DNA from 4 places in the Paenibacillus sp. MB22_1 genome. Region 2 is predicted to be linked to each of the others. Evidence: riboswitches for the same ligand, from Rfam matches in the RefSeq annotation. Region 2 holds a riboswitch; each other region holds the start of a gene.

Region 1 (7,987 bases), 160 kb from region 2:
GAAGGCAAGCATGAGAAGGAATATATCGTGACCGTGGATCGGCCGATTACACCTAGCTTTGTGAAGGCGATGAGCGAAGGCGTTAAAATTCTCGGGGAAATGACGTTGCCGTGCAAGGTGACGCGGGTTTCGGATCGGGTGTTCCGAATTATTCTGACCGAGGGGAAGAATCGGCAAATTCGCCGAATGTGCAGCGCTCTCGGGTATGAGGTGCGCAGGCTGCAGCGCATTCGGATTATGAACATCCATCTCGGCCAACAGAAAGTGGGCACCTGGCGCGACTTAACCGAACAAGAGAAGCGGGAGTTGGGCTTGGCCCTGAATTACGAGCTTTCCTAACGTGACACGGTCTACGAAAAATAAAGGACAGGCTTGCCTCGAAAGGCGCCTGTCCTTATTTCTTTATTCGTGGGCAGCCGTTACGCCAAGCTGCTCGGTGCTATCCACGTACTTGCGGATGATCGAGACTTCGACCCGGCGGTTCTGTGCGCGGCCCGCAGCCGTATCGTTGCTGGCAACAGGGTGATATTCCCCATATCCGATGGCACTAAACTTCTTCGGATCCAAGTTCGTGTTAAGCAGGAGTATCTTCATAAAATTCAACGCCCGCACCGAGCTTAAATCCCAGTTGGACGGGAATTCATAGGTTGAGATCGGTACGTTGTCGGTATGGCCGGATACGATAACCTCATAATCCGGAAATTGCTGAAGCATGTTGGAGATCGCCTTAGCTAACTGACGAGCTTCCGGTTTCACCACGGCTTCTCCTGAAGCGAAAAGCGCCTTGTCGCTAATCGTGATCATCAGCTGGGATTGATTGAGTTTCGTTTCCAGGTCATCCGTTAATCCATTTTCCTTGATATAGGTGTCCAGCTGCTTCTTCAGCGCCTCCAGGTTCTGCTGTTCTTGACGCTTCAGCTCGTTCTTCTTGGTCATCAGACTATCCTGGGTGGATTTTGGCGTCTCGATTTCGCTTAGCGAAGTCTTGTTATTGCTGATCATGGCGTTCTGATCCAGGACACTGGTGCCGCCGGTCAGTACGCTCTTAAAGGCTTCGCTCATCTCTTGGAACTTCATCGCATCCACTGTGCTCATCCCATAGAGGACGATAAACAGCGCCAGCATCAGCGTCATCAGGTCAGAATAAGGGAGCAGCCAGCTCTCGTCGGCATGTTCTTCGTGATCTTGGTGTTTTTTATTCTTTTTGCTCACCATCAACGGCCCCCTTTTCAAAGATTTCCGCACGTTCCGCAGGGGTTAAGAACACGGCAAGCTTCTGTTGAATCGCAATCGTAGACACACCCGATTGAATGGACAGCAGGCCTTCCACCATCATCAATCGGATCTCCATCTCTTTCTTCGAGAGACGTTTCAGTTTATTGGCGATCGGGTGCCACAGCACATAACCGGTGAAAATACCGAATACCGTCGCGATAAATGCGCCCGAAATCGCATGAGCCAGAATTTCCATATCGCTCATGTCGGACAGGGCGGCAATCAGACCTACAACGGCGCCAAGTACCCCGAGCGTCGGGGCATACATCCCTGCCTGCGAGAACATCAATGCACCGGCTTTGTGACGCTCTTCGGTGGCTGCGATATCCTCTGTCAGGACGTCCTGCACGAACTCTTGATCGTTACCGTCGATGATCATCCGCATGCCGCCGCGCAGGAAATCATCATTGATCTCTTCAACCTTCGCCTCCAGCGCCAGCAAGCCCTCGCGGCGGGTAATTGTCGCCCATTCCGTAAACAGGGTGATCAATTCCGCTTTGCTGATCATTTTAGGTTTGACGATCGTCAATTTAATCAAAGTCGGAAACTTCTTCAACTCCGACAGCGGGAAGCCCATAAACAACGTTGCCGCCGTTCCGACAAAGATGATGACAAAGGCCGCAGGGTTCTGGACCAAGCTTTCTACGGGTGCGCCTTTCAGGAACATACCTAAAATCAGGGCAATCAATCCGAGAATCAAACCAATAATTGTTGAAAATTCCATTGTACACCTCGTCCTTGAGAGAAATTGAACCTTACCTACCCTTCCCGCATCCTTGCGGAAAGGGGCACGCCTGCACCGTTTGAAACGATTATCTATTTTATCGACAGATTTCCCTTTTTTTTTAAGGTGTTTTTTCCGGTATAATAAGAATGCGGCCTGAAATGCAGAAGGTCGAAAGGGAGGATATCGCAGTGGGCGTGAAGCACGGCAGAGATTATGAATTTATTTTGGCTGATTTGACGAACGCGGTTGGCCGGATTCAAGATAGTTATCTTTTCTTCGAAATGGAGTCTTCCGAATGGGAAGTGTTATCGGATACCGATCGCGGCGAGGTGCTTGAAGCTCTGGCGGAGGATTTATTCTTTGGGTTGGGTTCGGAGCCGATGATCGAGGTGGGCAGTGCGATCGTGATCTATGATCCCGAAGGACATCGCATCAATATCCTGATTGGGGATTCCGAATTGACCTCCGTATCCTTGATATGACCGGATACTGTTGCTGCCGCTGTACCATCCAATGGCGATAAGCATGAAGGCAGGGGTTTGAGAATACAATAGTTGGAGACGAAGCTAGGACAAATCAAACTTCAGATCCTGGTGCGTGACGAGGAAACTTACATATACAGGAGTTCTTGAAGAGAACGGGAGGAAGAATAATGCCGTTTACACCGCAAGAAGTAGAAGCGCATTTGGAAAAACTGGAAGGATGGGAACTAGAGGAAGGACGATGGATTTTTCGTAAATATACGTTTTCCAACTTTATGAAGGGAATCGCATTTGTTGATGAGGTAGCAGCGATCTCGGAAGCATTTAACCACCATCCCTTTATCACAATCGACTATAAAACGGTAACGCTCCGTTTGACCTCTTGGGAGGAAGGCGGCATTACAGCCGTTGACATCAAGGAGGCGCAACAATATAACGAGGTCTACGAAAAGATGCGGTCAGGGGATTAACCAAATCAGAGCATGATCGAAACTATAGGGGTAACAAAACGACCGCCGGGAACGTAAATTCCCGGCGGTCGTGCTTTTTCGTGCTTTTATTTTTTCTCCGCAAGCCACATGGCGACGTTCGCAATTTCCTCTTCCTTTAAGCGATCCTTAAAAGAAGGCATCATGCCGCCCTTCCCTTTAGTGATGATGGAATACAGTTGTTCTGCCGTCAATTCCGAGCCGATCTTCTGCAGATTTGGGCCCGCTCCGCCTTGCAATGTATCACCGTGGCAGGAGATGCAATTTGCTTTGACGATGGCTTCGGCTTGTTCTGCGTTCATGGTGATTTCAGGCATTTGCGGCTTGGCTTCTTGCGCAGCCTCTTCCCGGCTTGGCAAGGTGAACATCAATACAAGGGCTAAAGCGCCTGCGATGACGAACAAACCGCTCATGATCCACTTTTGCATTTCAATCGCCCCTCCTATGTATGCTACCTATCCATTATAACGGAACACGCGGGTTGATCATAGTCTTTGTGTCCAAATTAGGAACAAAAATGATCCGTTTTCATTAAATTGTGTACCATAAGTCATAGTCTTAATCAAAACAGGACATAAAAAGGGGCGTGCCTTTATTCAGGCAGCCCCTTATGAACCATGCAATAAAACGGTTTGGACACCCCGCCAGGCGTCATCTTCTCGTACAGATCCGTGATGACAAACCCAGCCTTCTGGTAGGCCCGGATCGCCCGGGTGTTCCAGGTCAGCACTTCAAGGTCAATCTGGTTTTCCGGCTTACGGCGCCGGGCTTCCTCCACGATGGTCCTCACAAACTGCTTGCCCAGCCCATGGCCGCATAGCTCGGGCTTCATGCCGATGCCAAGCCGGGTGACTCCTTCCATCGGGAAGTACTGTGCGAAGCCGGCAAGCTCGCCCTTTTCATTCAACACGGAGACATACTGTTCGGCGCGGATCGCCGGGTTCCCAAACTCCACGTCAAGCGCTTTCATTTGCTCCCAAGGCAGCCAGCTGTAGATGTCGTAAGGAGAATCGTAACGCCAGGTGCAAATTTCCGCGCCATGGGCTTCTTCCATCGGCACGATACGAAACGGAGACATCGATTGGTCCATATTGCCCCTCCTTTGTTAAAGGAAAGTCCGTCGTAATTGTTCCATTATCCTCACAATAGCCGGAAATACGCAGCTTGTAAAGGTTTTTGCCCCCCCTTCGGGAATTTGTGAGATTTGCGCGGGATTTTTGGCTTTGCGGCAACCTTTTTCCCAGTTGTTTCGTTATATAGATAAGAGTACAGATAAAAAAAGACCGCAAGGCGGTTCCAATGAGAACCCGGCCCAGCGGTGAATTAGTGATGATGAACAGGATGAAACCGATAGATCAATGGATTACGATTCCGCAGCGTAGACGGAATAACCGTATTTACTGAGAACTCGCTTCGCGCCAACGTAGCGGTTCTGGTAATAACTATTGCTTAACTTGTCGATCCGGATGCCCTTGGATGAGGACGCGTGAGCGAATTCACCGTTGCCGATGTAAACACCGACATGGGATACTTTGCCCGTCCCCGTCGTCTTGAAGAAGACGAGATCCCCAGCTTGAAGCTCGCTCTTGGGTACCGGTGTGCCTTGCTTATACTGGGCGGCGGACACACGCGCCAGCTTGATGCCCATCTTGCTGAAGACGTACCGGGTAAATCCGGAGCAATCAAATCCCGCTGTCGTGGTGCCTCCGAATTTATAAGGCGTCCCGTACACGGAATCGACGATACTGGATAGCGTCGTTGTCTCGGCTTTTGCGGAGTCGGCAAAGGCGCTACCTGCCCCCAAGGTAAATAGGAGGGCTAAACTCGTTACCGCTGCTGTCAAAGTCTTTCTCAAGATGTCTTACTCCTTCCAAGGCCTACGAGGTTAGCTTATGGATTCGGTTGAAGGTTCCCTATGATTTGCTATAGAGGTAAGTAACCTTGATTGAAATGGTAGTTATTAGTTTGGGAGTTGTTACCTTTATAGCGAAAATCAATTCACCCTATGGTGGGTCCCCCGCTTCCCGGGTGCGTGGGAATTCGGCAGTTTCATTGTAGATTGCACCCAAGATCTTGCACAGAAACAGTTACAACAATAATTACAAAGTTGTTACCATTTACGTTGTTCATTTTACCAAAGCCGTCCAGAGTTGACAAGTTTGTCGAAAAAAACGCTTCTATTGGCCTGTTTTCGCGAGGCGATTCGTGGGTAATGGTTCCTAAGGGACTGGGGCTAGGGAGAAGGAGAAGGGAAGACAAGGAAAAAACCCGCAGAGACGTTGTTATCAACATCCCCACGGGCTTCGTAGCGAGTTCTTATTGAACATCATCGTGTTCAGCAATTTCACCGGTCACATCTTCATACTTGTCGTTGCTCATGATCCGTTTCGCTCCAACGTAACGCTCGACGTAATACTTCTCGCTTAATTTGCTGATGACTACACCTTTGGAGGAGGAGGCATGAGCAAATTTGCCGTCGCCGACGTAGATGCCGACATGAGAAACGCCTTTACCGGAAGTATTAAAGAAGACCAAATCGCCCTCGATCAATTCGCTCTTGTCAACCGCAGTTCCCATTTTGTATTGGGATGCGGATTGGTGAGGCAGCTTGATGCCGATCTTCGAGAAGACGTACATCGTAAATCCAGAACAGTCGAACCCGTCGGTTGTGGTTCCGCCCGCAACATAGCTGCTTCCGAGCGCGCCGCCGATGACGCTGTCCAGTTTGGAATCGGCGAAAACGCTGCCAGTTCCAATGGTGAAAAGCATGGCAAAACTTACTGCTGCTACCGTCAAACGCTTCTTCAAGAAGTTATGCTCCTTCCAATGCCTACGAGGTTAGCTTAAGGATTCGGTTGAAGGTTCCCTATGATCCCTCTAAAGCGAGATCAATTCACCCAAAGTGGTTCCCCCGTTTCCCTGGTGAAGGGAATTCGGCTTTGTTTTTCACACCTGACATTTCTTATTTGACATCCGGCACCAATCTCCTGCCAAAGATGACAAAAATAATTACAAAACTGTTACTGAAATTGCGTTGCTGTTATTGTAACAAAGTCAGGTATCTTTTGGCAATGCCTAATTCACAAGATTAAGAGGGGAAATAGGACTGAAGGCCTTCGCCAAACGGCGAAGGCCTTGTTGTTACGGGGTTTTTGAGGAGTTAAAAAATTTTAACTTTTTTGTGCCTTTGACTGCCAAAGATGAAATTGAGAGGCGATCTTCCAGACCTTAAACGTGCAGCGGAAGAGGGGATAAGCCTGCTGCAGGATCAGGGCCAGCATCCCCGTCCAAACCCAAGATGCGGTTCCGAACAGAAGGAAGAGGATCAGGCCAAAAGCCCCGAGAATCAACGAGATGGAGATGCCCTGCAAGAGGGTTCGGAAGCAAACCAGCAGGGAATTCCAAACCCCGGCCTTAAACAGGTAGCCGAACTGGACAAATAACAGGCACTGCCGGATGAACCAGCCGTAGATGAACCAGCCAAGAATCAGCCCAAGCCCGGTGAGCCAGGTTGCCATCGGGATTTCCATACCGGTGAGTCCAGGCCAGAGCGACAGCAGCCTCGGTACAATCCAGAAGGCGGGCAGCAAGGTAAGCACGAGCTCCATCGCGTAAAACAGAATCACCGGTTTGCCAAATTCCTTCATCCCTCGGAACAGGGGGAACCCCGGGCTGCGGTGATCGGCCGGTGTGAAGCCGTAGAAGATTCCGGCTTGGATCAACGGAGTCAAGATCATGCGCAGGACGACCATCCCTGCCAGCAGCCAGCAATACAGCCGAACCTCGGGATTGCTCCATAAATTCATTTGTCCCTCAAGCAAGAACAGTAGTTTCGACAGCGCAGTGGGCGGCGGGTCAGGATATCGTTGCAGCAGCGCCATTACCGCGGTATCGACCAACCTGTACAAGAACAATCCCCACAGCAGCTGGTACAGGAACAAGATGATGACCGAGGGAAATTGGCTTTTCAGGGCAGTCCACCCCAAACGAACGAAACTCATTTCTTTCCCTCCTTATAGAAGTATGGACCTAGGTTTACCACAGAAGTCCCCCAAGGATCGCTTCAAGCAGCTTGGTGACGCTCATATTGGAGCGGGACAGCGTGGTTTCAGGGACTTCCGCTTTCAGATAGTTGTTGATGTGAAGGTTCTCCACCGTTAAGGTGTAATCCGGATCGATCTGAACCCATGCCAGCGGTGCTTTATATTGCATCTTGATCTCGAGGCGAGTATCTTCCCCGTTCCATTGCTTGCGTACGGTGTGACCATCGGTGAAGGTAAACAGCAGCGGAACCTTCGGGTGGGTTGCCCCTTTGCGGGTAAAGACTACGTTCGACTCGTAAATCCGGCCGCCTTCTTGGCTGATCGGAGTGATCTGAATTTTTTCCACTGCAAAATCCGCCATTTTCCCGTCATAGACGTATTGCTGAAAATACTCTTTCCAGCTGCGGCTGGTCACTTGCTCAACCACCCGTTGGAAGTCGGCGGTCGTTGGGTGCTTAAACCGGTACTGCTGGCTGTACGTGCTCAGAATCCGCTTCATCGTCTTGCTGCCGACCTGCCGCTCGATATCAAACAGGATTAACTTGCCTCGGTAGTACGCATTCTTGGCATAACCGTCCCCGGAGCCGTATTTCCAGGCGTTCTGGGTCAAGGAAGCCGGCGAGGTAATCATGGCGGACTGGATCGGCAAATTCGGGGTGATTCCGAACTCCTGCTCCATGAGCTTATCCTCTGCATAAGAGGCAAAAGCTTCATCCAGCCAAGCTTCCTCGAATTCATTGTTGGCGATCATCCCGTAGAAGAACTGATGGGCGATTTCATGGATGACCGTGCGCTCCAGATCGTCGTATCCGGGGGAATCGCTGACGGCTCCAAACGCGGTGACCAAGGTTGGATATTCCATACCTCCCGCACCGTTTGCGTTCGCCGGTGGAACCACAACGGACAGCGTGGAATACGGGTATCGTCCATACCACTTACTGTAGTTCGCCAGAGCTACCTTGGCGGCATAGA
Region 2 (7,987 bases):
TTGGCCCCGCAGTGAGAAATTGGTAGCTTTGTGTGCGGCGCTACTGCATGACCTGGGGCATGGTCCGTTTTCCCATTCTATAGAAGAAGCTTTTCAAATGCATCATGAGGATTGGACCTGCAAAATCCTCTTGGGGGAAACCGAGGTGGGGAACGTCCTGCGCGAGATTTCTCCGGATTTTCCGGACAAGGTGGCTGCGGTGATCCGGAAGGATTACGAAAATCCGATTGTGGTGAACTTGGTCTCTAGCCCGCTGGATGCGGATCGGATGGATTATTTGCTGCGAGATGCTTATTTTACCGGCGTAAACTACGGGACGATTGACATGGACCGAATTCTGCGGATGCTTCGACCTTTTCAAGGGCGGGTTGTTGTCAAAGAATCGGGGATGCATGCGGTGGAAGACTATTTGATGTCGCGGTATCAGATGTATTGGCAGGTCTATTTCCACCCGGTGACGCGGAGCTCGGAGATCATTCTCCGGCAAATTTTGCGACGGGCGAAGGAATTATACCGGAGCGGGCATTCCTTTAACTTCTTGCCGCATCCGCTGCCATTTTTATTTCAAGGGGATATCGGCGTTGCCGATTATTTGCAGCTGGACGAAGCGTTGATGCAAACGGCTTTCATGCAGTGGACGCGGGAAAAGGATGAGCGATTAAGCGATTTATGTTCCCGGTTTTTAAATCGCAAATTGTATAAATATGTAGAATTGGACACGCCGGAGCTGGAAATGCTGGAGGAGATTCGGTACGCTTTTAGACAAGTGGGCCTACAACCTGAATACGACATGGAAATTGATTTTCCGACCGATCTGCCGTATGATGTGTTCCGTCCGGACGATGGGGTTCGACAGAAGCAAATTTTGCTGTTGGACCGGCAGGAACGGCTCCGGGAAATTTCAGAAGTATCGGATATCGTGCGGTCGATCAGCGGCTTGCACCGAGGGAAGACGCATTTGTACTATCCGGATAATAAATTGTGTGCTGTGATAGATCGGCTGCCCCGCCCGGTAGCCCGCATTTTCGAGCAACGGAATTAGGAGGATGACAAGGTTTATGTTATTTGATACGCATACGCATTTGGATGCTCCCCAATTTGACGAGGACCGCGAGGAAGTGATCGCGCGCGCCGTGGAACAAGGGGTTACGCGGATGATTAACATCGGATTTAACCGCGAGACGATCCCTTCGACCATGAAGTTGGCAGAGACGTATGACTTCATTTATGCCGCTGTCGGCTGGCATCCGCAAGACGCGATTACAATGCAAGAGGGCGATTTGGACTGGATTGCAGAATTGTGCAAGCATGAGAAGGTCGTCGCCATCGGAGAAATTGGGCTGGATTATTATTGGGATACGTCACCTAAGGACGTTCAACATAAGGTTTTTCGTGAGCAAATTGGACTGGCTCGCAGCTTGGGCATGCCGATTTCCATTCATAATCGGGACGCTCACGAAGACGTGGTACGCATCCTTCGGGAAGAGAAAGCCAATGAAGTTGGAGGCGTGATGCACTCTTTCTCCGGCAGTTGGGAAATTGCCAAAATGTGTCTAGATTTGGGATTTCATTTGTCGTTTGGCGGGCCGATTACGTTTAAAAATGCAAAACAGCCAAAAGAAGTGTTGGCCAAGACGCCGATGGATCGATTGCTGATCGAAACGGATTCCCCTTATTTAACGCCGCATCCATATCGTGGTAAACGGAATGAGTCCGCTCATGTCCGCTTGGTTGCAGAAATGGCAGCCGAGCTCAAAGGGGTCACTTTTGAGGAAATCGCGGAAATTACCACCCGAAACGCATTGGAACGATTTGGAATCCCGAGTATTTGAGAGCAAAACGGATGAAATAAAGAGGATTTCGGAAAGATTAATGCTTTTTAACCCTCAAAAACAAGGTCATTACATTTTTTTAACCATTTTTTTAAAAAAACGTGGTTGATTCGTCCTTTACAACCTGCATCGAAACAGGATAGAATCTTTTCAGTATCGATTCGGTTCGTTTTGAACCGTACGATGCTTGGTTCCATGAACCAGTCTCGCTGAATCTCCTATGACGGAGAACGGGGGAACCAATACGGATTGCAGTTGGCGATAGCCTGTATGCGTTCGTATTCGATTTCTTTCCAGGGTCTATGGGGTGAATTCAAGGTCATTGCGCCATGAGCGAATGTACTGAGAAAGGGCGGCTCTCTTTCGCCCGAACCCGACAGCTAACCTCGTAAGCGAATAAGAGAGGTCACTCGTGCAGCTATTACACCCAAGACATTCAAGAAGCCACGAAGGAGTTCCTCTAACTCTTTCTCCCGGCTTCTTTTGTTTTGAATAAAAGTAATAGGGTCGTCATACTGTTGGAAAACAGGAGGTGACGACAAGCAGGAGAGACTGGTCAAGGATGCAAAACGCTTAGGATTAAATTTAAGATCAGTGTTCAAAAAGTCAGGTTTTTCAGCACCGAGAAGGTTGGATGAAGCTTGGGACTGAGTAGCGCAGCGTACATGGGGGTACGTGAGCAACGGAAGGCCCGGCTGAATTCAAGATTCGATGCCGAATTCACTTCTTGACCTGCTTCGTGATCAAAAGATGACTTTTTGACTACCTTAGGCGTTTTGTAAAAAGTAACTGTAGTCGCGTCAATCGTTATCATGCATCGACCTAGACGGCGGGACTATGAAGGAGGACGGAAGAAATGGGCATTTTCCGCAAAGAGGAGACCCATGAATCACGCTCATCCAGCATGTCTTACGCAATGCGATGGAAGCATGAGAATTTACGTCAGATAGCGCTCGTCGGCGTTCTGGCCATCGCGGGAATCATCATCATCCTAATCTGGCTGTATAGCCAGGCACAGAAGGAAGTATCCCTGATCGTGGACGGGAATGTCCAGTCAGTGGAGACAACCCAATCCAGTGTAGCTCATCTGCTGGAGGAACAATCGATTAAGCTCAGTGCGAAGGATTCGGTATCCCTCCCGCTGGAAAGCTCGCTGAAGAACGGTGACCGCATTGTCATAGTACGCGCCAAGCCGGTCAATGTGACCGCGGACGGCACCACGAAAGTCCACTTCACGACGCAAAGCAAAGTAGAGGGCGTATTGTCCGAGCTCGGCATCACTTTGGATGAAGACGACAAGGTGACCCCGGCATTGGACAGTAAAGTTACCGAGAACCTGAATGTCAAGGTCGTTCGGGTCAGCAAGCAAACGGTGCAGAGCAAGGAGACTGTGCCCTTTAGCGTGGTCAAAACGTCGGACGACAAGCTGCTAAAAGGTACCACGAAGGTCATTCAAGAAGGTACCGAAGGTCTGGTCATTCACAACATTGAGAAAACCTACGAAGACGGAAAATTCGTGGCGAAGCGTTGGCTCGGCAAAGAGGTCTCCAAGGACCCTCAGCCGAAGGTGATCGCAGTCGGCACGAAGAAACCTACCGAGGTCCTGTCGGCCAGCATAAGCCGTAAGGGAAATACGGTGAACATCAGCGGGACGACGACCAAAGGTGGCGTCTCATTCAAATATAAAAAGATCCTGAAAAATGTTACGTTAACCGCGTATTCGGCGGAAGAAGACGGGATAGGCACCCGTACGGCTTCGGGTACCCGCGTGACGGAAGGCAGAACGATTGCCGTTGATAAAGACGTCGTTCCGCTTGGTTGGTGGGTATACATCGAAGGAGTCGGCTTCCGTAAGGCAGAGGATACGGGTGGAGCCATCGATGGAAATAAGATGGACGTCTATTTTGATAGTCTGAAGGATGCTAAGAAATTCGGCCGCAAGAAGGGCCGCACCGTATACGTAATCGGTCCGACGAAGCCGGAATTGAACTAAGATCTCGTTCTCTTTCGTTTTACAATGCGGAGGGAATGAGATAGTATTAGGATGATGAATAAGACAGTGGATTAGAAGAGGATGATATGATCCTCTTCTTTTTGTTATTCTGGTGGAGACAAGCAAGAACAGGAAGGAAGACAGATCCATGATCAAAGAGGTCATCGTGGTGGAGGGCCGAGACGACACCGTGGCCATTAAACGAGCCGTAGAGGCGGATACGATTGAGACCGGGGGTTCGGCGATAGGCGAAGCCGTGCTAAAGAAAATCGCTTTGGCTCAGGAACGCCGGGGCGTGATTATTTTTACGGACCCCGACCATGCCGGGGAGCGGATTCGTAAAATCGTGGCAGCGCGGGTGCCGGGCTGCAAGCACGCTTTCCTGCCTGAGGTCGAAGCTACGAAGAAAGGCGACATTGGGGTGGAGAATGCCTCGCCGGAGGCGATCCGCACCGCGTTGTCCCGGGTGCGCAGCGAAGCGCCGGGAGTAGAGGCCGCAATCACCTGGGAAGACTTGATTAACGCAGGGTTAATCGTACACCCGCAAGCTGCGGCGCGGCGAAAAGCGCTGGGCGAGCTGTTGGGTATCGGATATTGTAACGGAAAGCAGCTCTACAAACGGTTAACCGTGTTCCGCATCAGCCGCGAGGAGTTTGCAGCTGCGTTAGCCGAGTTGGAAAGCAAAGGAGTTTAAGAACCATGAGCATAAGGGAAGACGTATCCACACCGCGCCGGACGAAGGAGATCATTCAGCGGCACGGTTTTTCGTTCAAAAAAAGTCTGGGGCAAAACTTTCTGATCGACCAAAACATCCTCGGTAAAATTGTTGCCGCCGCCGAATTGGACAAGACCCAGGGCGCACTGGAAATCGGGCCGGGCATCGGCGCCTTAACGGAGAAGCTGGCGCAGGAGGCAGGCAAGGTGGCAGCGGTGGAGATTGACCAGCGGCTGCTTCCGATTCTGCAGGAGGTGCTGGAGCCCTACCCGCACGTCCATGTGATCCATGGCGATGTGTTGAAGCTGGACCTAAAGGCTTTATTTGCTGCGGAATTCAGCGGGGTGAGCGGCGTCAGTGTCGTCGCCAATCTGCCGTATTACGTGACGACTCCCATCATGATGAAGCTTCTGGAAGAGAAACTGCCGCTGAAACATATCGTCGTCATGATCCAGAAGGAAGTGGCCGAGCGCATGGCTGCCACTCCCGGCGGCAAGGACTACGGCAGCCTTAGCATCGCCGTGCAGTACTACAGCACCCCGGAGATGATCTGCACGGTGCCGCACAGCGTGTTTATTCCACAGCCGAATGTAGAGTCCGCAGTGATTCGCTTAACCGTGCGGGAGAAGCCAGCTGTGGCGGTTCAGGATGAGGCGTTTTTCTTCGAGGTGGTGCAGGCTTCTTTTGCCCAGAGACGAAAGACGATTTCCAACAATTTGAAAAGCCGCTTCTTCCCGAAGGAAGGGCGGGAGAGACTGGAGCAACTGCTGGAGGAAGCCGGGATCCAGCCTTCCCGGCGGGCGGAGACATTAAGCCTGGACGAGTTCGCCAAGCTGAGTGATACGCTGCTGAATGCCGGGGTGAAGGAACTCCGCGAGTAACCATTCCCTCTTGTCGCCCATACGATGGGATAGAGGTGATGGATTTGGCGAACTTGGGAGACTTGGTCGTCCGCAAATCATACGGTGGAGATGTTACGTTCCGAATCGAACAGATTGTGCGGAGTGAAGCGATTATTAAAGGAACGGAATTCCGGCTGCTGGCGGATGCGCCCTTAACTGATTTGGTTAGGGTAGACCCGGCTTCCCCAGGAGAGACGACGCAGCGGGCCCGCATTAAGGCGACGGAATCGCTGAAGCGGTTAACTCAAGACCGCAAGGAATTGGCAGAACGCAATCGAATGGTAATTGGACGGGAACTGTATGGGCAAGGCGAGCCGGCCTATTTTGAGGTCCCGGGTAAGGTCCTGCATCTCGATGGCGACGAACGCTATTTGCAAAAGAGCTTAAGCCTGTATCAGAAGCTGCGCGTCCCGGTTCAAGGCTATTATGTCACGGAATCGCAAATGGCAAATGCGCTGTACCGTCTGCTGCCTGTGGTCAAGCCGGATATCGTCGTGATCACGGGTCATGACGGCGTGTTAAAATCGCGCCCCACCAGCGACCTTTATAATTTGACCAGCTATAAAAATTCCAAGTATTTTGTGGAGGCCATTCAAATGGCTCGGCAATACGAACGGAATTTCGATACGTTAACGATTGTGGCCGGCGCTTGCCAGTCGCATTTTGAGGCGCTGCTGCAGGCGGGGGCTAATTTTGCTAGTTCGCCCGGCCGGGTGCTGATCCATGCGCTGGATCCGGTGTATATCGCCGCTAAAGCGTCGCTCACCTCGATTCGGGATACGATCCAGATTACTGACGTGCTGAATCATACGATCAGCGGCGCCCAGGGGGTTGGCGGGATCGAGACTCGTGGCAGTTACCGAATCGGGTTGCCCAAACTGAAGGACTTGTCGACGCTGAAAGTGGTGCCGTCCATGTGAAAGGGTTGCCGGAAGGAACTGAGGCTAGTGCCCCAGGACCTTCCGGTTATTTTTTAGTACCTGGCTCTTTAGCCATCAGGTAAAAAGAAAATGTCGAAAAATAATCGTTGACACATCTTTTTTGCTGCTGATATAATTATTTATTCCGATTTGACAAGTTTGTGACTTTCCTGTATAATGGACAAAGAAAGAAGGTGGTCACAGGCAATGGCTAAAAATGCGCTGTCGGAAATAAAGCATAGTCTCGACGCCCACGTTGGACAGAAAATTATGCTCCGGGCAAACGGTGGTCGCCGGAAGACCGTCGAACGCACTGGAGTATTGGAGGAGACCTATCCTTCGGTCTTCATTGTGAAGCTGGATCAAGAGCAGCAAACCTTTAAGCGTGTGTCTTACAGTTATGCCGATATACTGACCGAATCCGTTGAAGTTATGGTTTATGACGACAACGACGGGATGCGGATTTCGTATATTAAACCGTGAACATCATGAATCAAACCGCAAACGGTTCTCGCCCTTCGGGTGAGGCCGTTTTTTTTTGATACGTTCGAAGATGCAGGTTAGGGTGATCTCGCTGTCGCTGGGTTCACCAACCAAGGTTGTCGGGTGTTCACCTTAGATGGACAAAGTTTCGGTGTATGCTCGAAACGGTGCCTGCGTATACTAACCATCGTTCCTATATCCATGGCCAAAGGAGGAGACTGACCATGTCGCGAAGAAGACGCAGCGTGATGTCGGAGAACTTGAAGGTCGAGTTAGCGAAGGATCTGGGATTTTACGATACCGTCCAGCAGGAGGGCTGGGGCGGCATCAAGGCGAAAGATGCGGGCAATATGGTGAAGCGGGCGATCGAGCTCGCCGAGAAGGCGGCATCGAAACAGCAATAACCTCTGCCACAGCGAAGCGTCCCTTTCAGGGAGCTTCGTTTTTTTCGTTGGATGCAGTAAGATAGAGGGAGGAAAAATTGTCTTTCATACATAGACGTGGAGGCAACGTTTTTTTAGAATTAAAGAATGTGCCAAAAAGACCGGATGGATGCGGATATTCCACGGAATTGCTGAGGTGGGGAAGCGGCATGAAAATTTACGAAAAAGCACCGGCCAAAATTAATTTAATGCTCGACGTGTTACATAAGCGTCCTGACGGATACCATGAGGTCGAGATGATCATGACCATGGTGGATCTGGCAGATCGTTTGGAAATGAGCGCCCTTCCGCGGGATACGATCATTATTTCGAGCCAGGCCGGATATATTCCGCTGGATGAGAAGAATTTGGCGTTTCAGGCGGCGAAGTTGATTAAGGAACGCTACAACGTGCGGAGCGGGGTTTATATACACCTCGATAAGAAAATACCGGTGGCTGCCGGCCTTGCCGGCGGCAGCAGTGACGCGGCGGCTACGCTGCGGGGCTTAAACCGGCTATGGGAGCTTGGCATTCCCGAAGAGGAGCTGAAGGAGCTGGGGGCGGAGCTGGGCTCGGACGTGCCTTTTTGCGTGACGGGCGGGACGGCGCTGGCGACAGGGCGAGGCGAAGTGCTGACGCCGCTGGTGAATCCGCCGCAATGCTGGGTGGTGTTGGCGAAGCCTCCGATCAACGTGTCGACTGCAGAGGTGTATGGACGTC
Region 3 (7,987 bases), 1.1 Mb from region 2:
CATTGCCCAGCGCTACCTGTACACGGGTCTCCACCACGTGCCAGATCACGAACACAAACGCGATAACGCCGGTAATCCGCTGCAACAAATAACGCAGGTTGCGCTCGGTTGGGAACCGCCGATTGTTCGGCTTCGCCTGAAACGCAATATAAAGCCCGTAAACCCCGTGATACAAGAGCGGCAGCCAGATCCCAAAAATCTCCAAAACCAAGACGAGCGGCAGGCTGTTCAGGAACGCGACAGCTTCCCTAAAGCCTTCGCTCCCGCCTTCCACCGCCGAAAAGTTGGTGATCATGTGCTCCAGCAGGAAAAATCCCAGCGGAATGACGCCCAGCAGCGAGTGCAGTTTTCTGGAATAAAACCCTTTCATAAATGCGTATACCCCTTTCTCATTCCATCATCCGTTTCAACTTGCGCAATTTCACTCAAGATTCGACCTTACGGGGGCGCGGAGGTTGAATATGATAAATACCACACCGCAGTCGGTAAAACCCCTTTGTACCTCCAGTTACTTGTGAACAACTTGTGTCACTTTTCATGTTACTCCTTTTTATCTTATAATGGAATTGCAATATATTTATTAATCATTATAACAAATTCGCATAAGCTAACCTGTCGAATCTTGTCCTTCACCCAGAAAAAGGAGGTAACCCATGCTGGAAGAGTTGCTGGTGTTCACCACCGTCGTGGAGCAATCCAGTTTGAACAAAGCATCCAAGCTGTTAAACCTGTCCCAGCCCGCCCTTTCGCGGAAAATCGCCAAGTTGGAGGAGGAGTGGGGGGTCTCCCTGTTTCACCGCAAAGGGAAAAGACTCGAGCTGACCCGCGTCGGGCAGGAAGCTTACCAATATGCGCTGGAACAGCGGCAACGCCACCAGAACTTCCTGCAGACCGTGTCCCGAATCAAGGCAGCGGAGCGCCGTATCGTCACGTTAGGCGCCAGCCTGACGACGATCCAAACCACCCTGCCGCCGCTCGTGACCTCATTAATGGAGAAGTTTCCAGATATCGAATTGAAGCTCGTTACCGGCAAAACCCATGAAATCGTCTCTTATGTCCGCGAGAAGAGAGTGGACTTCGGCGTCGTGGCCTCCCTGGTGAACGAGACGGGCTTGAAATGCTTGCCGCTGTTCAAAGACCACCTCGAGTTGGTCGTTCCCAAAGGGCATGAGCTAGCCGCCGCCGGGCAGAAGCGCCGTCTGATCATGGACGATCTGAACGGTCGGCCGATGATCGTATTTTCCAAGGGAACTTGGTATCGCCGGCTGATCGACGACCTGTTTGGACGCTACAGCATCGTGCCCGATATTCGCATGGAAATCGATTCGTTTGAAGCGATCGTCCGCCTGCTGCCGATCTGTAAAGCAGCCGCGCTATTGCCCAAATCGTACCTGCGTATGCCGCTGCTGCGGGATAACGGCCTGCTGACCGTGCCGATTCCAGAACTGGCCCAGACACGGCGCGAAACCTGTCTCGTATATGGCGACAAATCGGAGCTGACGAGCGAAACGAAGGAATGGATCACGCAAATCCGCGAAACCCTCGTGAAAGAATTGCCGCTCTAACGCCACCATGATCCACCCGAACCTAAACAGCTATTCGTTACACCAAAAAAGCTGCCGCTCCTTCAGGCTAAAACCTGGATTAGCGGCAGCTTGTCTATTTTAAATGAAGTATCGCAAATAAACGTAGAGGCTGGAGATCAAAATGGTGACGATCATCAGCGGCAGCCCGTATTTCAAATATTTTAGGAAGCTGATCGGTTCCCCTTCCTTGGCGGACATCCCAGCAGCGATCAAATTGGCGCTGGCTCCGATTAATGTTCCGTTTCCACCGAGACAAGCGCCAAGCGATAGGCTCCACCATAGCGGCTCCAGGTGCTGAATCCCCATTCCGCCCATGTCTTGGATCATCGGAATCATCGTCGCCACCAGCGGAATATTGTCGATAAACGCCGACGCCAAAGCACTCAGCCAGAGGATCAGCATCGAGGTGGTTAGCGGATCGCCTCCAGTCAGGCGCATCACCTCTTCGGCCACTCTCGTAATGATTCCCGTTTCAACCAACCCTCCGACCAATACGAACAAACCCACGAAAAAGAAGATGGTGGGCCATTCCACCGAACGGAAGGCTTGTTCCATCACGTGCTCGCCGGTCATGAGCAGCAGCAAGAAGGCGCCAGCCAGCGCAATAGTAGCCGTTTCCAGATGTATGTATTGATGAAGGAAAAAGCCCAACAAGGTCAACCCCAAGGCGATCAGGCATTGGGTGAGCAGCTTTTTCTCCGTAATCAAGCCCTCCAGACTGATCTCCATCAAGCTCTGTTGATGAGCATAAGCCTTTTTCAACTCTTTGCGGAAGATCACGATCACAAGCGGCAGAATCACTGCCAAAATGATCAACACGACTGGCGTCAAATTTTGCATGAAGGCTACGAAGGTCAGTTCCTTCACGGCGCTGCCAATCATAATGTTGGGAGGGTCTCCGATTAAAGTCGCCGTCCCGCCGATATTCGTGGCAAGAATCATAGAAAAGAGGTAAGGGAACGCCTGAACCCTCAACCTCCGCGTAATGCTAAATGCCACCGGGACCATCAAAATAATGGTCGTTACGTTATCCAGGAATGCCGAACCTATCGCGGTGATCAGCGCCAGCAACCACAGCAGAGTGATCGGATTGCCTTTGGCCAGCTTGGCCGTCCATATGCCGATGTACGTGAATAAACCGGTCTTGGCTGTCGTATTCACGATGATCATCATCCCGATCAAGAGTCCCAGCGTATTAAAATCAATATGATGCACTGCGCTCTCCTGATCAAGGATGCCAAAGATTATCATGAACGCCGCACCAGCCATAGCCAGCACCGTTCGGTGAATTTTCTCAGATATAATGAGTGCGTAGGTCAGCAAAAAAATGATTAAAGCCCAAATGGCCTGTTGTTCCATACTTCTCTCCGTTCCATGCTAGTAAGCCATCTTACCATCTTATTAAGGATTGATGATTGATTCAAATTGCTCGATATTTTTCTTTGCTCCTATAATAACCATAATGTCGCCTTCATTTAACTGATCCATCGCAGTGGGAGCAACCAAAATACCGCCATTGCGGTGAATCGCCACGATGCTGCAGCCAAAGCGTGCCCGCATATTGAGGTCACCTATGCTTTTATGGTTCAAGCAAGTGGGAACTTTCATTTCTACGATGCTGTATTCCTTCGACAGTTCAATATAATCCAGCAAATTTGGAGTAACCAGCTGATGGGCCACACGAACCCCCATGTCGCGTTCTGGATAAATCACCCGATCCACCCCCAGCTTCTCCAGAGCTCGGCCGTGCAGAAGCGAGATCGCTTTGGCAACTACCGTTTTAATGCCAAGATCTTTGAGGAGAATAGCTGCCAGGATGCTCATTTGAATGTCGGTGCCAATCGCTACGATCCCGCAATCGAAATTACGAACCCCCAGCGACTTCAGCACCTCTTCTTCTGTAGCATCGGCGACAACCGTATGCGTGAGCCGATCGCTAAGTTCTTCCACGATCTCTTCATTCCGGTCGATGCCCAGAACCTCATATCCTAACTCCATCAATTCCAAGGCCAGACTCGAGCCGAAGCGCCCCAAGCCGATGATCACAAACTGCTGCTTTTTCATTTTTGCCCGTTTTCCCCTTATCCAATAATGATTTTGCCTTCTGGATGGCGGTACAGCTCTTTTCCTTTCTTCGGACCGAGCGCATAAGCAAGCGTCAGCGGCCCGAGCCGACCGGCGAACATGGTGAAGCTGATGATAATTTTACCGATAACCGTTAGTTTCCCCGTCAACCCCATCGTAAGTCCGACCGTGCCGAAAGCCGAAGTGGTTTCAAACAAAATCGATAAAAAGCTCGCGTCCTCCGTGGTAGACAATACCATTGCCACTGCTAAGACCAGGAATAAGGCAAGCATCGTGATCGTAAGCGCCTTAAAGACCCGTTCCCCGGCCATCCGGTACCTGAACAGGACTAGGTCAGTCCTTCCGCGAATCATCGAACCAACCGAGCCGACCAGAATCGTAAATGTGGTCGTCTTAATTCCGCCCCCCGTAGAGCCTGGGGAGGCCCCGATAAACATCAGGATGATCATGAAGAATTGCGTTGCCTGCCGTAATGACCCAATATCCAGCGTGTTGGCTCCCGCCGTACGCGGCGTCACCGATTGGAAAAACGAACCCCAGATCTTGCCGCTCCAACTGAGCTGAGCAAGCGTACGCGAGTTCGTGAACTCAAAGATGAAAATGACTAACGCCCCGATCACGATCAGCACCGACGTCATCGACAATACCACCTTCGAATGCAACGACAGCTTCCGCCGCTTCCGAAACTCGAATACGTCGGACAGTACGATAAATCCGATCCCGCCCGAGACGATCAGAAACATCGCAACGAAGTTCACGATCGGATCAGCAACGTACTTCGTGAAGCTTTGATATTCACCAAACAGGTCAAACCCTGCATTATTGAACATCGAGACCGCGTGCCAAACTCCGAAATACAGCGCCCTACCAATCGGCATATCGAATGACCATCGAATCGCAAACATCAGCGCCGCACTGGATTCAATAACGAGCGAATACAACAGAACTTTGCGGATTAACCGTACGATTCCTTCCACAGAGTTTTGGTTCATCGCTTCTTGGAGGATGAGACGGTCTTTTAGCGATATTTTTCGTTTCAGGACAAGGGAGAACAAAGTGGCCATGGTCATAAACCCAAGCCCCCCAATCTGGATCAGCAGGACGATCACGACTTGTCCAAAGGTTGAAAAATAGGTCCCGGTATCAACCACGACCAACCCCGTAACACAGGTTGCTGAAGTAGCCGTGAACAGTGCGTCGACGAACGGGAGTGTTTCCCCGGTCGTACTGGAAATCGGCAGCATGAGCAGTAGCGCACCCAGCAAAATAATGATCGCAAACCCAGTCACCAATATCTGCGGCGGAGAAAGGTTAATTTTCTTGGTATGCAACGCGTTCACCTCATCATCGTTCTGAAAAAAACACAAAAGAAAAAAAGCACTGGAAATCCAATGCCTTTCGGTGTTTGGTTCCTGATGCACAGGCCTACGAGGTTAGCTGACGGATTCGGACATGCCCAGTTGCCCTATTCGCGGAACATATCCCCTTGCTGGGAGTTGAAGCTCCGTGAAATTCACCCCAAAATATACGGTTCCCCCGTTTTCGTTGCGAAATTCGGCCAATCTTTTCAATTGTTTTCAATCATTTTTCGTCAAATGGATTATATCCCTTATTCCGTCCCGCCACAAAGCTCTATTTTCAAGAAAAAGACCAGAAAAGGACGAAATCAGGGATTGTGCAGATTAAGTTCGCCCCCAATCTAAATGATGCGTAGACTTGCCGAAGTTTTTGCCGTTTCTCGTCAATTTTGCCCTCCGTCTGGCGCAGGGGGGATAGCTGTGTTATCTTTACTTTGACGTACTTGAGGGAAAAACATACCTCATAATATAAGAAGAGTACGTGTTCCCGATTTCATTCAACTTAATAACAAAGGAGTTTTGCGAGTGAGTTCCCCTTTGACGTCAAATGGCCGCCGCAGGATGAAGACCAAAAATCTGTGGCTGCTGGCCGCCCTAGGATTCATTGTGTTCGTCGCCGTTCAACTGTTTCCGACCACCGATTCGGAGTCCTTGCAGCTGCAGCAAGCAAATGAGGTGATCAGCAAACCGGAAGCAGCTGCCCATGCAAGTGAATTTGTCCAATCCGTACTTGGGATCGACCTGCCGAATCCCACGAAGGATAAAGCATTGATTACATACGAAACGCGTTCCGATCTGTTTGGTTACTTAACCAAAGCCGATCTGCTCGCCCCATACTTAAAAACGTATGACAAGCAATTTCCATATGACGTATTTCGTGTCCGTTACACGGACCCCACCGAATCGTTAAGCGCCGTGACCGTGGATGTCCATATGACCACCGGTCAAGTCGTCGGCTTCGAGGAGATCAGTTCCTCCAGCAACGCCACCAAGCAGATGATGCTTGATGTAGGATCGGAAACCACCGATTCCATGAAGGCATGGGAGGGGGATTTAACGTTAGCGGAGAAAGAAGAGCTGGCACAGCCTTACCTGAACGCCTTTGGATTTAAACCAAGCGATCTGGAGCTGGCCTCCGGTGAAGGGGATGTGGGCCTCCTCTACCATATCAATGGCTACACGTTAGGCGAATCGCAAGCGGAAATCAAGCTCAGCTTCGAATACGGCAAGGTTTCCTCGTTGGAGAGCTATTTTACCGTACCGCAGGCTCATCAGGACTACGTCGCCGGACAGACGAAAATCGCCAGCTGGCTCACCTATGCCGGATACGCCCTGTTGACGTTCGTGCTGGCGATTCTGGCGATCGTCTACAGCGCGCTGACGCGGGCCCATACCTCGTTTAAGCGGGGTATTTTCCTGGCTTCGGCTTACTTCGTGCTATCCACGATTGGAACGATCAACATGATCCCCGTGTTCCAAAAAGACGGTCTTGAATCCGGCGTGCTCATCTTTGGCCTCTTCTTCCAAGGTCTGGTGACGTTGTTCCTCGCCGCTTCCGTGTACTTCTCGCTGGTGGGCGGCGATGGACTGTGGCGGAAGAACGGCATCAACTTGTGGGCGCGATCACGGGAAGAAGGGTACGGCCGTTCCATCCTGACCTCCGTGGCTGACGGGTATGCCTGGGCATTGATCCTGTTAGGCGTTCAATCCGTTGTTTTCTTCATTTTAGAGCAAACGATTCATACCTGGTCCACGACCGATGCGACGCAATCGCCTTACAACATGGTGTACCCGCTATTGTTTCCGCTGCTGGCTTGGGTGGCAGGGATCGGAGAAGAAGCGGTGTATCGCTTGTTCGGGATCCCAATGCTGAAGAAAATGTTCCGCAGCACCTTTATCGCCTGCCTGCTGTCGACCTTAATCTGGGCGTTTGGCCACACGTTGTATCCGATTTATCCGGTCATTTCGCGCCCGATCGAATTAACCTTTATCGGACTGCTGTTCAGCTTCGTGTTCCTGCGCTACGGCTTCGCGACCGTTGTCTTCTCGCACGTCATCTTCGACAGCATCCTGATGTCGCTGAGCCTGATGTTTATGGGCGGAGCGCTGAACATCGTCGCCGGGTTGTTCTACATCGCCTTGCCGGCGATCGTTGCGTATGTGATTTACTTGTTTAACCCGCCAAGCAAGGAGCGGAAGACCCCGACGCCGCAACAAAAAGAGGAGCCGTATGTTATGACTCCTCTGGCGGATCTTCGTCCCGAAGGGCATTAAGGATTTGACGGGCTAATTTATCCCCGATAGAAAGAGGCCGAAAGTCTTCGACGGAGGCCTCTTTAATTTTTTTCAGCGATCCAAAGTGCTTAAGCAGCGCCTTCCGGCGTTTCTCCCCGATGCCGGGGATCGAGTCCAGCCGTGAGGCGACCATCGACTTGGCCCGCTGTTCGCGATGGAACGAAATGGCGAAGCGGTGCACCTCGTCCTGAATCCGCTGCAGCAGGTAGAACTCCTGGCTGTCGCGCGGCAGATAAACCGGCTCCGGCGGATCAAACGCCATCAGCTGTGCGGTTTTATGCTTGGCGTCCTTCACGAGGCCGCATACCGGGATGTGTAGGCCCAGCTCGTTCTCCAGCACATCGGTAGCCGCAGAGATCTGCCCCTTGCCTCCGTCGACCACGATTAGGTCAGGCCGCGGTAAATTCTCCTTCAGCACCCGCTCATAGCGACGGCGGATGACCTCGCGCATCGTCTCGTAATCGTCCGGGCCCTTCACGGTTTTTACTTTATATTTGCGGTATTCCTTCTTGGCCGGCTTGCCGTCAATGAACACCACCATGGCTGAGACCGGGTTCGACCCTTGGATGTTGGAGTTATCAAACGCTTCGATCCGCGACACCGACTCCAGGCCAATCGCTTTGCCGAGGTTCTCGGCCGCCTTCGAGGTGCGTTCCTCATCCC
Region 4 (7,987 bases), 940 kb from region 2:
CGGCATAGTCGATCGGTCGTGCTCAAACTGATTAGAGACTTCGTTTCGCTATGCCTGTAAGCGCATGATGCAAAAGCAACTGGTTTTCTCAAACTTCACATGGATAATCAGAGTGCCCCTTAAGGCAGAGGAAAAACTATCTGCATTAGCTTGCGGGGGCATGAGAAACTCCTTCTTAAAATTAAGTGGATGATCCCTTACGCCAGCACCGGACCTTGATCTTATGGACTTTCATTCAGGATAATGAACCTGAATTTCGAAAGCGCATAAGATCAGTGCAAGATGCTAAAGCAATGGCGACTTAAGATGTAAAAATGTAGGAGTTTTCCATGCCCAGTGGAGACAGAAGCTTGCAACAGATGGTCTTTCCCCCTCCCCAATGAAGAGGCAGTCCATATTTCCATGTAAAATTTTGCTGATCATCACTCTAACTGCGCCACTCGAACCTCGATTCGTTTCCAGACATGACGGCTGGGAAAGTCCTTCGCAAGCTTTAGTATGACAGAGCGGCCATGCCGAATGAGCGTCGCGGCGCAATAAAAGAACTCCAGACGGAACCGGGCAATCGTATAGCCTTGATGGACTGGCTCACAGCAGTTACGTTTGAAGCGCTCGAACAAATTGTAGGCAAGCAGCTTGATCAGCAGATCCAGACCATTGGCTTTAAAATCACCTGTCGCAATGCGATCGATGGAAAACCCGTTCTTAGCTTCCTTGATGTAATTTTCCATGCAGCAGCGTTGGTTGTAGAAGCGCCACAAATCGATCGGTTCCCAATCCAGATTGGTCACGATCGCTTCGTATTGCCAATCTTCGTCAAACACGATGCGGCTCTGGTCGTCAACGCACACTTGCGCCTTACGAATGACCGCTACGCGGGGGGACCTTTTCCAAGACGTTGCTTTGTAAATCAAGGTGATGCCTTCGATGATCCAGTCCTCGTCAACATAACGTGTCCAGTAGCGGCAAGTCCCGACTTCAGCCGCCAGTCGCTTGGTCCATTTGAGTTTGCCGACATAGCCGATGCGGTGCTGCTCCCACAAGCTGTAAAAATCTTCACCACCAAAACCTTTGTCGAACCTTGCGTACTTCACCTTGTGTTCTCCAATCAGGCCAAACGTTTGATTTAAGAATTCGGTGGCATCGGTGGAGGAATGCGTATTTCCCGGTCGAAGCACGGCGTTCAAGCTAAGCCGGCTCTGACCTTCAAAAGCGAGCAGGGGATGATAGCTTTTGCGTCCGGGCTTATGCGGATTCGTGCCCTTGGCCGCGTTGGACTGATCGCCGTACACGGTCTCCACCGTGGAATCCAGATCGAGAATCAGCTCAGGTGGCAAGCAGGGTCGAATGATCTCTTGATTCAGCCTCCGCAGTTCGTTATCCAGAGAGGGACAGGAACGCCCAAGCCGGATCAATTCCTTGTACAGCAGACTGTAATGCGGGCAGCGTCCGCCGAGAAAGCGCCTCAGCAGCACATCGCCTCCGGCAGTTTGATTTTTTCGAGAAAAGCCAGGAAGATTTTGATGCCGCCGAAGCTCGAAGCGATACGTTCGAAATTCAGGTTGAATACTTCAGAAATCGGGGATTCTCTTCTGGAAATCATGCGGCAGTATTCTCTTCGATTGGAGCGGGCAGTCATTGGCCATCATTTAAAGGTGATTGTAGTATCCACCACCTTGGTTCGAAACCAAAGTATTGACAAGCTGATGGATTTCGTGCTTCGAGATAACGATATACGGCCTAGTTGTATCGTGCTTTTAAGCAAAAAGTTGGCGAGGGAAACATTAGAGACGGGACATCCTGGAGAAGTCCCGGCCTTCATATTGAGAGATACTCCTCGTGGGCGCTTTAGAACCAGCAAAATCATGAAAGAAGTGAATCTGACTGAGCTGAATGAAAGGTTAGGATCCAAGCAGAGCTTCCTTTTGCAGGAGGTGTCTAAACGCGGAGACGAAATACTGTTTACGGGCGCCGGGATTATTAAAGGGGCTACTGGCAAATGGATCGGTACATTGGATCAAACAGACGTAGAAAGCATTGCCTGGATTCAAGGCGATATTGAAGGGGGGCATTAAAACCTATGATTGACGCAATGAACCACTAACCTACGAAATTGAAAGCGAGAAATCCCGAATTATTCCTCAGATTGAAGAAGGTCGCCTTTCCTTTTATGTCACGATTGAATCGAAAGGCCGTTTAATTGAAAATTGGGATATTGAAGAAGATCCCTCCAAACCGGAATTTTTGGATAGGGCGAAAAAAGCTTCTGAAAATAGGCTAAACCAGATGATCAATGCGACAATGCAGAAGATACAGTCAAAATATAAAACGGATGTGGCTGGATTTGGTGATAGCTTGAGGATTGCGAATCCTAAATATTGGAGGAGGGTTGAAAATCATTGGGACGACGTCTTTAGCCAAACACCTGTGACTTTTGAGATTAAGTTATCGATCACGGATTATGGTGCCTCAAAACAATGAACCAGGCTACCCTTATTTAGAAATCGTCGAGCATTACAGCTGAGCACACTCGATGACTTTCTCTCAATAGTTGGCTTTCAAAGTCCGATCTGTTATTGCAGTTGATTGGAGATTATGAGTACTACTTTTAGGAAATATGAACCCGATGTTGTTTTCGTGTATAATGTGATTTAAATCAATAAACCTTTGGAATAACCTTGCATAAGGAGGATTTTATGTTCAAAATAATGGATTGCTGATGATACAGCGTTTATGAGGATGATGCTGAAAGAGATTGTAAAGGAAAGTGGTTTTGAAGTAATAGCGGAAGCTGAGAATGGCAAAGAGGCTGTTCAATATTTCACAATGTCCTGATCTGAATTCTACTTTACATCAAGGGGAAATCTATTATTTATGAAAAATCTATTCATTCGTTTTAACCGTATACAGAACAAGATTGGGCTTGGCTTTCTCGTGGTTGTCATTTTTTTTGTCTTTGCTCTTATCAGCGTAATTCAACAACTATCTTCTTTTGAGAGAGAGACGCGATTGATTACGGATCATGACATGCAGGTACATAGTCTTGCCCAGTCCATCGAGAAGGATTTGGTGGATATGGAAACTGGTCAAAGAGGATTTGTTATAACCGGTGAAAACAAATATCTGGAACCTTACACCAATGGCAAAGTTAACTGGCAGAGGCATTATGATGCCCTCTATCAGCTTGTTGCAGATAATCCTGACCAACAAGAGAATTTGAAAGCTATTCGTGAAAATGTCGAACACTGGATTCAAAGCTCAGGCGAGGAAGCAATTACATTAAAAAAGGCCAATGACAACAAAGGCATTCAGCAGTTTTTTCAGAACGACCCGGGGAAAGAGGCTATGGATTCCATACGTGAGCAGCTTTCGTCATTTCGTTCCATGGAAAAGCAGCTTACGATGAAGAGAGTAGCGGATCTTGAAAAGAAAAATGGTCAACTCCGGTTACAACTGTACGGTTCTTTCTTTATAATTCTCATCGTATCTGTAATCTCTGCCATCTTTACAGGTACACTAACAACCAAGAACGTACGTAAAGTAGAAAAAGCGATTGCTGAAATCGCTTCTTCCGGTGGCAACCTGACAAAACGAATTACAGTAAAAACCAAAGATGAAACAAAAGATTTGGCGGATCAAACCAATTTAATGTTATCCAGTCTCCAAAATATGATCACTGATATACAAGGCAACACTCTGGAATTGGAACGATCCTCATCCATATTGAAGGCTGGTGCAGAAGAGGGAGCCAATTCCGCCGATCAAATATCTGAATCAGTTAGACGCGTAGCGCAGGGGGCAGAGCACCAAGTCTCACAGGCGCAAGAGATGTCTGCGATCTTGCAACAAATGGTATCTGGACTGGAACAGGTTGCTGTGACGTCAGTCGATGCTTCCAAACTTGCTAAACGAGCACAATCCGTCGCTACGAGAAGTGCCGGTGAGATGCGTGATACTGCGAAAAAAATAAGCAAGATGGAAGAAACATTTTCCGACATTCAAGCTTCAGCTCTAGAACTGGCATCGTTGTCCGAGAAAATACGGGATGTCGTTACATATATTCAGGAGGTCTCCACCCAGACCAATTTGCTGTCACTGAACGCTGCTATTGAGGCGGCGCGCGCTGGCGATCAAGGCCAAGGTTTTGCCGTCGTAGCCGGAGAAATCCGCAAACTGGCAGATCAGGCGGCGTATTCGACTCGTGAAATTCATGAAACTATCGAAGTGATGTTAAACGGAATAAACGGACTGGTCCAAAAGCTAGAAGAGAACAGTCGTGGCGTCAAGGACGGGATTCAAGCCATGTTGAAAGCTGGAGATTCTTTCCAGACTATTACGAACGAAGTGGACAGTTTGAGTGTTCAAGTTATGGATGTTGCTTCTTCTGTGGGGCAAATGTCTGTCGGGAGCAAAGCGATCGAAGGTTCTATTAGAGAGATCACGAGGATTACTGAAGAGACCGCCTCGTTCGCTGAAGAGGTCTCAGCTATGACTGAAGAGCAGGCGGCCACAAGTCGTGAAATGTTCCAAACCGCTCTCCAGCTTAACGAAATGTCAGATTCCCTGAAAGCGTTAGTTGGAAGATTTAAAGTCTGAGTGCAAGTCCCGATTTCCTTGTCTTAAGGAGAACGGGACTTTTTTAGGTGTAAATGAAAGCTTCTTGAAACTGTATAGACTGGAGTTGACATGAATTCTGCCGCTTTCATTACCACTCCACCTCCGGTTGAACGGATACGGATATTTTAGTTGAAGACGTATTGCAGAAGGACAACGTCTTCGAAAACACAATTATCTTCTGGAATGGTGACCAGGCTTTAACTTGTATCTTCCTGTATTAGTTAATTGGACATGGATACTTACATTTCGTAACGCATCCTGATGCAAAACAAAATGATGTTTGGTCTCCATCCGATGCCATAACTCGGGATGGTGTCGATACAGCGGTTCTGCCAAATTGTAGATATCGACCTCACGCATAAAGCCCTTAAGGTAAGTCAGACGAATTTGCCTTTCCATTTTTTTCTTTGCAAGGTCGAGTAATTCTTCTTCGGATATATTCTGATGTAAACACGAAGACCTTGAACTGACGGTAGAATTCGCACTTTTGGCTTCTCCATGACGAGAACAGCTACTGACTGGGTCCCACGTTCGAGATAAAGTGGCGAACGAACCATCTTTTTATACATCCAGGGGAATCCTTTTCCGACGCATACAGGGGCTTCCTTCGTCTTTTGCTGGCCTTCCAGCTTAGCAACGCTGGAAAAATCCATTAATTGCAAGTAAACAATGTACTTTATTATAGTCAATACAAAATTACCCGCCAGACGAAAAGTAAAAATGACGAGAAACGGCAATAACTTTGGCAAGTCTACGCATCATTTAGATTGGGGGCGAAGTTGATCTGCACAATTCCTTATTTCGTCTTTTTCTGGTCTTTTTCTTGAAAATAGAGCTTTGTGGCGAGACGCAATAAAGGATATAATCCATTTGACAAAAATGAATGAAAACAATTGAAAAGATTGGCCGAATTTCGTAATGAAAACGGGGGAACCATATATTTTGGGGTGAATTTCCCGGAGCTTCAACTTCATATATGGGAGGATGAAGCGTCCGCGAATAGGGCAACTGGGCATGTCCGAATCCGTCAGCTAACCTCGTAGGCCTGTGCATCAGGAACCAAACACCGAAAGGCATTGGATTTCCAGTGCTTTTTTTCTTTTGTTCTTTTTCAGAACGACGATGAGGTGAACGCATTGCATTCCAGGAAAATCAACCTTTCTCCGCCGCAGATATTGGTGATCGGCTTTGCGCTCATTATTTTGCTGGGGGCGTTGCTGCTCATGTTGCCAATTTCCAGCACAACCGGGGAACCCCTTCCGTTTGTCGACGCATTGTTCACGGCTACTTCAGCAACTTGTGTTACGGGGTTGGTCGTAGTCGATACCGGCACCTATTTTTCAACATTTGGACAAGTCGTGATCATCCTCCTAATCCAGATTGGAGGGCTTGGGTTTATGACCATGGCCACTTTGTTTTCCCTTGTCCTGAAACGAAAAATATCGTTAAAAGACCGACTCATCCTCCAAGAAGCGATGAACCAAAACTCTGTTGAAGGAATCGTACGCTTAATCCGCAAAGTTTTGTTATATTCGCTCCTTATTGAATCCAGTGCGGCGGTGATGTTTGCGATCCGCTGGTCATTTGATATGCCGATTGGTCGGGCGCTGTATTTTGGAGTTTGGCACGCGGTCTCAATGTTCAATAACGCCGGGTTTGACTTGTTTGGTGGATATCAAAGCTTCACGAAGTACGTTGCTGATCCGATCGTGAACTTTGTTGCGATGTTTCTGATCGTCTCGGGAGGGATCGGATTTATTGTACTGTCTGACGTATTTGAGTTGCGAAAGCGGCGGAAGCTGTCGTTGCATTCGAGGGTGGTATTGACGATGACGTTGGCGCTGATTGTGATCGGGGCGATAGTCATTTTCATCTTTGAGTTCACGAACTCGAAGACGCTTGCTCAACTCAGTTGGAGCGGCAAGATCTGGGGTTCGTTTTTCCAATCGGTGACACCGCGTACGGCGGGAGCCAACACGCTGGATATTGGGGCATTGCGGCAGGCAACGCAATTCTTTATGATCATCCTGATGTTTATTGGAGCCTCCCCAGGCTCGACGGGGGGCGGTATTAAAACGACCACATTTACGATTCTGATCGGCTCGGTTGGCTCAATGATTCGCGGAAGGACTGACCTGGTCCTGTTCCGATTCCGGATGGCCGGGGAACGGGTCTTCAAGGCGCTTACGATCACGATGCTAGCCTTATTCCTTGTCATAGCAGTGGCAATGGTATTGTCTACCACGGAGGACGCGAGCTTTCTATCGATTTTGTTTGAAACCACTTCGGCTTTCGGCACGGTCGGATTGACGATGGGATTGACGGGGAAACTGACGGTTATCGGTAAAATTATCATCAGCTTCACCATGTTCGCCGGTCGGCTCGGGCCGCTGACGCTTGCTTATGCGCTTGGTCCGAAGAAAGGAAAAGAGCTGTACCGCCATCCAGAAGGCAAAATCATTATTGGATAAGGGGAAAACGGGCAAAAATGAAAAAGCAGCAGTTTGTGATCATCGGCTTGGGGCGCTTCGGCTCGAGTCTGGCCTTGAAACTGATGGAGTTAGGGTATGAGGTTCTGGGCATCGACCGGAATGAAGAGATCGTGGAAGAATTTGGCGATCGGCTCACGCATACGGTTGTCGCCGATGCTACAGAAGAAGAGGTGCTGAAGTCGCTGGGGGTTCGCAATTTCGATTGCGGCATCGTGGCGATTGGCACCGATATTCAAATGAGCATCCTGACGGCCATTCTCCTCAAAGACCTGGGCATTCAAACGGTAGTTGCCAAGGCGATCTCCCTTCTGCACGGTCGAGCTTTAGAGAAGCTGGGGGTGGATCGGGTGATTTATCCGGAACGCGACATGGGGGTTCGTGTGGCCCATCAGCTGGTTACTCCAAATTTGCTGGATTATATTGAACTGTCGAAGGAATACAGCATCGTAGAAATGAAAGTTCCCGCTTGCTTGAACCATAAAAGCATAGGTGACCTCAATATGCGGGCACGCTTTGGCTGCAGCATCGTGGCGATCCACCGCAATAGCGGCATCCTGATTGCTCCCACCGCGATGGATCAGCTTAATGAAGGCGACATTATGGTTATCATCGGATCAAAGAAAAATATCGAGCAATTTGAATCCATCATCAATTCCTAAGTAGGGCTTGCTGAACACTAAAAAAAAACAACAAAAACCGCATAACAACAAGGATTTTAAGGCCCATTTGTCGAAATCATATGCAAAGGAAATGCTTGAAAACCACCTAAAACCTTTGCAGATGGAGTGACGAAGATGTTTAAGCCGACCGCGCACCTCGATAATCAATTGATCCTGCCTGGCGATTTCTTTCTGCCCTTTGGCGGAAAGCTGGACGAG

Evidence for each region. A riboswitch is a leader RNA that binds a small molecule or an ion and turns the genes downstream of it on or off. The one in region 2 is predicted to bind cyclic di-AMP.
Region 1: it holds a riboswitch for cyclic di-AMP, as region 2 does, so the genes downstream of both, ACL02P_RS18570 (C40 family peptidase) here and ACL02P_RS17825 (3D domain-containing protein) in region 2, are expected to answer to the same signal.
Region 3: it holds a riboswitch for cyclic di-AMP, as region 2 does, so the genes downstream of both, ACL02P_RS12570 (TrkH family potassium uptake protein) here and ACL02P_RS17825 (3D domain-containing protein) in region 2, are expected to answer to the same signal.
Region 4: it holds a riboswitch for cyclic di-AMP, as region 2 does, so the genes downstream of both, ACL02P_RS13265 (TrkH family potassium uptake protein) here and ACL02P_RS17825 (3D domain-containing protein) in region 2, are expected to answer to the same signal.

Annotation. Positions count from the first base shown of each region.
Region 1 covers NZ_JBLADV010000002.1:1,440,628-1,448,614, forward strand. Annotated here, with positions in the region: gene rluF (23S rRNA pseudouridine(2604) synthase RluF) at 1-339, shown strand, start outside; gene motB (flagellar motor protein MotB) at 403-1,215, opposite strand; gene motA (flagellar motor stator protein MotA) at 1,196-1,999, opposite strand; gene ACL02P_RS18550 (hypothetical protein) at 2,191-2,484, shown strand; gene ACL02P_RS18555 (4a-hydroxytetrahydrobiopterin dehydratase) at 2,655-2,954, shown strand; gene ACL02P_RS18560 (c-type cytochrome) at 3,041-3,400, opposite strand; gene ACL02P_RS18565 (GNAT family N-acetyltransferase) at 3,565-4,062, opposite strand; gene ACL02P_RS18570 (C40 family peptidase) at 4,336-4,827, opposite strand; cyclic di-AMP (ydaO/yuaA leader) riboswitch at 4,832-5,028, opposite strand; gene ACL02P_RS18575 (C40 family peptidase) at 5,289-5,780, opposite strand; cyclic di-AMP (ydaO/yuaA leader) riboswitch at 5,785-5,921, opposite strand; gene ACL02P_RS18580 (hypothetical protein) at 6,143-6,973, opposite strand; gene ACL02P_RS18585 (M1 family metallopeptidase) at 7,008-7,987, opposite strand, start outside.
Region 2 covers NZ_JBLADV010000002.1:1,280,979-1,288,965, reverse strand. Annotated here, with positions in the region: gene ACL02P_RS17835 (HD domain-containing protein) at 1-1,042, shown strand, start outside; gene ACL02P_RS17830 (TatD family hydrolase) at 1,059-1,832, shown strand; cyclic di-AMP (ydaO/yuaA leader) riboswitch at 2,030-2,242, shown strand; gene ACL02P_RS17825 (3D domain-containing protein) at 2,689-3,825, shown strand; gene rnmV (ribonuclease M5) at 3,974-4,519, shown strand; gene rsmA (16S rRNA (adenine(1518)-N(6)/adenine(1519)-N(6))-dimethyltransferase RsmA) at 4,525-5,421, shown strand; gene yabG (sporulation peptidase YabG) at 5,460-6,362, shown strand; gene veg (biofilm formation stimulator Veg) at 6,570-6,845, shown strand; gene ACL02P_RS17800 (small, acid-soluble spore protein, alpha/beta type) at 7,070-7,249, shown strand; gene ispE (4-(cytidine 5'-diphospho)-2-C-methyl-D-erythritol kinase) at 7,438-7,987, shown strand, end outside.
Region 3 covers NZ_JBLADV010000002.1:196,400-204,386, forward strand. Annotated here, with positions in the region: gene ACL02P_RS12550 (succinate dehydrogenase cytochrome b558 subunit) at 1-370, opposite strand, end outside; gene ACL02P_RS12555 (LysR family transcriptional regulator) at 654-1,565, shown strand; gene ACL02P_RS12560 (ArsB/NhaD family transporter) at 1,665-2,945, opposite strand; gene ACL02P_RS12565 (potassium channel family protein) at 2,988-3,650, opposite strand; gene ACL02P_RS12570 (TrkH family potassium uptake protein) at 3,668-5,011, opposite strand; cyclic di-AMP (ydaO/yuaA leader) riboswitch at 5,079-5,241, opposite strand; gene ACL02P_RS12575 (CPBP family intramembrane glutamic endopeptidase) at 5,591-7,303, shown strand; gene uvrC (excinuclease ABC subunit UvrC) at 7,263-7,987, opposite strand, start outside.
Region 4 covers NZ_JBLADV010000002.1:339,088-347,074, reverse strand. Annotated here, with positions in the region: partial or broken gene ACL02P_RS13290 (IS1380 family transposase) at 423-1,603, opposite strand; gene ACL02P_RS13285 (hypothetical protein) at 1,524-2,075, shown strand; gene ACL02P_RS13280 (Ger(x)C family spore germination C-terminal domain-containing protein) at 2,113-2,481, shown strand; gene ACL02P_RS13275 (methyl-accepting chemotaxis protein) at 2,875-4,596, shown strand; gene ACL02P_RS13270 (hypothetical protein) at 4,995-5,366, opposite strand; cyclic di-AMP (ydaO/yuaA leader) riboswitch at 5,512-5,678, shown strand; gene ACL02P_RS13265 (TrkH family potassium uptake protein) at 5,745-7,088, shown strand; gene ACL02P_RS13260 (potassium channel family protein) at 7,106-7,768, shown strand; gene ACL02P_RS13255 (IS5-like element ISPaen2 family transposase) at 7,904-7,987, shown strand, end outside.